2 regions of the Rhizobium sp. MHM7A genome follow, and region 1 is predicted to be linked to the other one. Evidence: predicted binding sites of a transcription regulator. Region 1 holds the regulator's gene; the other holds the start of a gene.
What was found. The regulator HrcA, encoded in region 1, represses chaperone genes, less so after heat shock. The targets are predictions, from matches to a motif close to GTTAGCACTCNCNNNNNGNGAGTGCTAAC.

Region 1 (2,199 bases):
GACGCCGTCCGCGTGCCGCCATCGGCCTGGATGACGTCGCAATCGAGCGTGATCTGCCGCTCGCCGAGCGCCTGCAGATCAATGACGGCGCGCAGAGAGCGGCCGATGAGCCGCTGGATTTCCTGCGTGCGGCCGCCCTGCTTGCCGGCGGCGGCCTCTCGCTTCATGCGCTCGCCGGTCGCCCGCGGCAGCATGCCGTATTCCGCCGTGACCCAGCCTTTGCCGGTGTTGCGCAGCCATAGCGGCGTCTTGTCCTCGAGGCTAGCCGTGCAGAGCACATGCGTATCGCCGAATTTCACCAGGCAGGAGCCTTCCGCATGCTTGGAAAAATTGCGCTCGAACGAGACCTTGCGCATCTGGTCGGTTTTTCTGCCTGAAGGCCGCATTCTTATCTCCTGGAGTTGCTGACCGCTTCTACGATTGGCGGCGCCTATTTGCAAATTCCCTTTTGCCACGAGGGCGTGTTTGACTATATTTTCGGGAAACATCATCAGCAGGATCGAGAGGTTCATGGGCATCAGGTCGACGTCGGTTTCGGATGCCGTCGCTGCGCTGGACGAGCGTTCCAGAGAAATTTTTCGCCGCATCGTCGAAGGTTATCTCGAAAGCGGCGAGCCGCTCGGCTCGCGCAATCTGTCGCGCCTCCTGCCGATGTCGCTCTCGCCGGCCTCGGTTCGCAACGTCATGAGCGATCTCGAAGAGCTCGGCCTCATCTATTCCCCGCACGTCAGCGCCGGCCGGCTTCCGACACAGGTTGGCCTGCGTTTTTTCGTCGATGCCTTCATGCAGGTCGGCGATCTCTCTGCCGAGGACCGCGCCAATATCGACCGCCAGGTGCGGGCCGAGAGTAGCGGCAATCCGGTGGAATCCATGATGAATGAGGCAAGCCGCATGCTCTCCGGCATTTCGCGCGGGGCCGGCCTCGTCATCACCTCGAAAAGCGATCCGGTGCTCAAGCATGTCGAGTTCATCCGGCTCGAACCGACAAAGGCGCTCGCCGTGCTCGTCGGTGATCACGACCAGGTGGAAAACCGCATCATCGAACTGCCTGCAGGCATCACCACCTCGCAGCTGACGGAGGCGGCGAATTTCCTCAATGCGCATATGTCCGGCCAGACGCTGCCGGAGCTTAGGAAGCAACTAAGCCGACTGAAGGATGACGTCCGTAACGAGCTCGATGCGCTCTCTCGCGATCTTGTCGAGCGCGGCATCGCCGTCTGGGCCGGCAGCCCCGACGAAGGAAAGCCGGCCCAGCTGATCATCCGCGGCCGCGCCAATCTGCTCGAAGGCCTCGCCGGCGCAGAGGATCTCGACAGGCTGCGCATGCTGTTCGACGACCTCGAAAAGAAGGACAGCCTCATCGAGCTACTCAGTCTCGCCGAAAGTGGTTCGGGCGTGCGCATCTTCATCGGCTCGGAAAACAAGCTCTTCTCGTTGTCCGGCTCGTCGCTCATCGTTGCGCCCTATCGCGACGATGACGACCGGATTGTCGGCGCCGTCGGCGTCATCGGCCCGACGCGGCTCAATTATTCCCGCATCGTGCCGATGGTGGACTACACCGCCCAGCTCGTCTCACGCCTGTCGCGCAATCCGCTTTGACGCCATCGCTGACGAAGGCTGCGGATTTTTCGCTTCTTCGTCACGCAGACTTGATTTTTTCCGGCCAAACCTCGATATCGGGCGCATCTGAAGACACCAACCGGAGACCGTCATGACCGATGAAACGACGAAAAACGGACCTGACGCAACTGCGGCCGATGCCGCAGCCGACACTGCCGTCAACGTCGAGACTGCTACTGTCGAGCAGGAGGAGGCAAGCCAGCCGGATCCGCTCGAGCTCCTGAAAGCCGAAAACGCCGAGCTGCGTGACCGCTATCTCCGCCTTGCCGCCGAGATGGATAATCTGCGCCGTCGCACCGAGCGCGAGGTGAAGGACGCAAAATCCTATTCCGTCGCCAGTTTTGCCCGTGACATGCTCGCCGTCTCGGACAATTTGCGCCGGGCGCTGGACGCTATCTCTCCGGAGGCTAAGGCCGCGGCCGATGCCGGCCTCACCACGCTCATCGAAGGTGTGGAGATGACCGAGCGCTCAATGCTCTCTGCGCTGGAGCGCCACGGCGTTCGCAAGCTGGAGCCGGTCGGTCAGAAATTCGATCCGAATTTTCATCAAGCCATGTTCGAGGTGCCGAACCCCGAAGT
Region 2 (2,199 bases), on a different contig from region 1:
TAGGGACTCAGATAACCGCGGTCGAACTGCATGCCTTCGACGACTTCGAGTTCGGTTTCGGCGGTCTTGGCCTCCTCAACGGTGATGACGCCTTCGTTGCCGACCTTTTCCATGGCTTCCGCCAGGTAACGACCGATCTCGGAATCACCATTGGCGGAAATGGTGCCGACTTGAGCGATTTCGGAATTGTTGGAGATCTTGCGGGCGTTGTTCTTCAGTTCCTTGACGACAGCCTCGACGGCGAGATCGATGCCGCGCTTCAGGTCCATCGGGTTCATGCCGGAGGCGACCGCCTTGGCGCCCTCCTTGACGATTGCCTGGGCGAGCACCGTGGCAGTCGTGGTGCCGTCGCCAGCGAGATCGTTCGTCTTCGATGCAACTTCTCGCAGCATCTGAGCGCCCATGTTCTCGAACTTGTCTTCGAGTTCGATTTCCTTGGCGACGGAAACGCCGTCCTTGGTGATGCGCGGCGCCCCAAAGGACTTGTCGATCACGACGTTTCGGCCTTTCGGGCCGAGCGTCACCTTCACTGCATTGGCCAGCACATCGACCCCACGCAGCATGCGTTCACGGGCATCGCTATGAAACTTGACTTCTTTCGCAGCCATTCTGTCACTCCTTCAATAGGCAGCTTTTTGACTAATGCGCGGACATCGCCTTAGGCGGCGATCTTTTCGGCGGCCTGGGCTTCGATGATGCCCATGACATCGCTTTCCTTCATGATCAGCAGGTCTTCGCCGTTGATCTTGATCTCCGTGCCGGACCACTTGCCGAACAGGATGCGGTCGCCGACCTTGACGTCGAGCGCCTGAATCTGGCCGGCATCGTTGCGTGCGCCGGGGCCGACGGCGATAACCTCGCCTTCCTGCGGCTTTTCCTTGGCGGTGTCGGGAATGATGATGCCGCCCTTGGTCTTTTCCTCGGAATCGACGCGACGGACGAGAATGCGGTCATGAAGCGGTCGGAACGACATGTTTTCCTCCAATGGACAAACAATAACGATGTTGTTCCCCTGGCCGGACCGGATGACCAGTCCGGGCGGGTGCAAACCTCTGTCGAGCGTTTTGCGCGAATGATCTGGTTTTGCGATTTTTCAATTTCAAGAGGGCGCCACGAAAAAATTAGCACTCACCCGGCGCGGCTGCTAACATCCTGGAAAGGAACAATAAACATGGCAGCCGCGTTCAGAAATCCGTTGATGGCCGCAAAATTTTGCGCCACCTTTCGAGCGTCATGAACGGAGATGAAGCATGCAATTTTCATCAGATCTGGACCGTCAGCTGAACGGCTATGGGCTGACCACTGCGCATATCCTCTACCACATTCCTGATTTTGAATCCGTGCTGCAAACCTACGTCTGGCAGGATTACGATCTTGCCCCGGACTTTCCGGAAATGCACAAGTTCCTCGATTTCTGGCAGTCCACGCTCGACGGCCCGCTGCATTCTGTTCGCTACACCCACCAGCGGCTGATCGGACCGAACGAATGGCGCCGCGTAATGGGCGAGTTCAAACTGCACTAGCAATATTCGGCCAGCCAGGCATTGCTGCCATAGGCTTTTCAACCGCGGGCATTGCCGCGAAGGCCCGAGCAATCACTCATGCTCGGCGGGACATGGCCAGGTGGCCGGCGTCGAGAGGCCGGACGGCAGCTTGGTCGAGGCATCGCCGCAAGCCAAGTCGATCTGCGCCTGTTCGAGCCCGGCGGCAGACGAGAGGTCAAGGCCTTCGATGCGGGTCAGGAACATGAAGGCGCGGTCGAACGTCGGCGGGCCTTCGAAGGTGGCCTTGGAGAGATCAACGCGGGAGAGATTGGCGAAAGAGAATTTCACCCCCGTCAGTACCGCCTTGTCGAAATCGGCGCGGCCGAGCTCTGCCTTTTCGAAACTCGCGCCGGTAAGCCGGGCCCCGGCGAAATTGGCGCGTTGCAGTTCGGCGCCGGCAAAGGAGGCGCCGTCCGCAGCAACATTGGCGAAGCTGGAGCGATAGGCTTCGATCTTGGCGAAATTGGCGCCTTCAGCATGTGCACCCTCGAGCGAGGCGCGCACCAGCGTCGCCTTTTCGAGGTTGGCGGACTTGACGTTGGCGCCGGCGAGATCGGTCAGCGAAAAATCCGTGCCGGCGAGATTGGCGCCTTCGAGATCACTGCCCTGCAACATCAGGTTTTTCTTCGAGCATTCCTGCCAGTCGAGCTTTGGC

Region 2: the regulator HrcA is predicted to act here: its motif matches at 1,121-1,149, upstream of groES (co-chaperone GroES).

The regions. Positions count from the first base shown of each region.
Region 1 is NZ_VCHT01000005.1:80,717-82,915, reverse strand. It holds gene rph (ribonuclease PH) at 1-386, opposite strand, end outside; gene hrcA (heat-inducible transcriptional repressor HrcA) at 511-1,599, shown strand; gene grpE (nucleotide exchange factor GrpE) at 1,712-2,199, shown strand, end outside.
Region 2 is NZ_VCHT01000003.1:113,894-116,092, forward strand. It holds gene groL (chaperonin GroEL) at 1-608, opposite strand, end outside; gene groES (co-chaperone GroES) at 659-973, opposite strand; gene FFR93_RS13355 (usg protein) at 1,251-1,523, shown strand; gene FFR93_RS13360 (pentapeptide repeat-containing protein) at 1,596-2,199, opposite strand, start outside.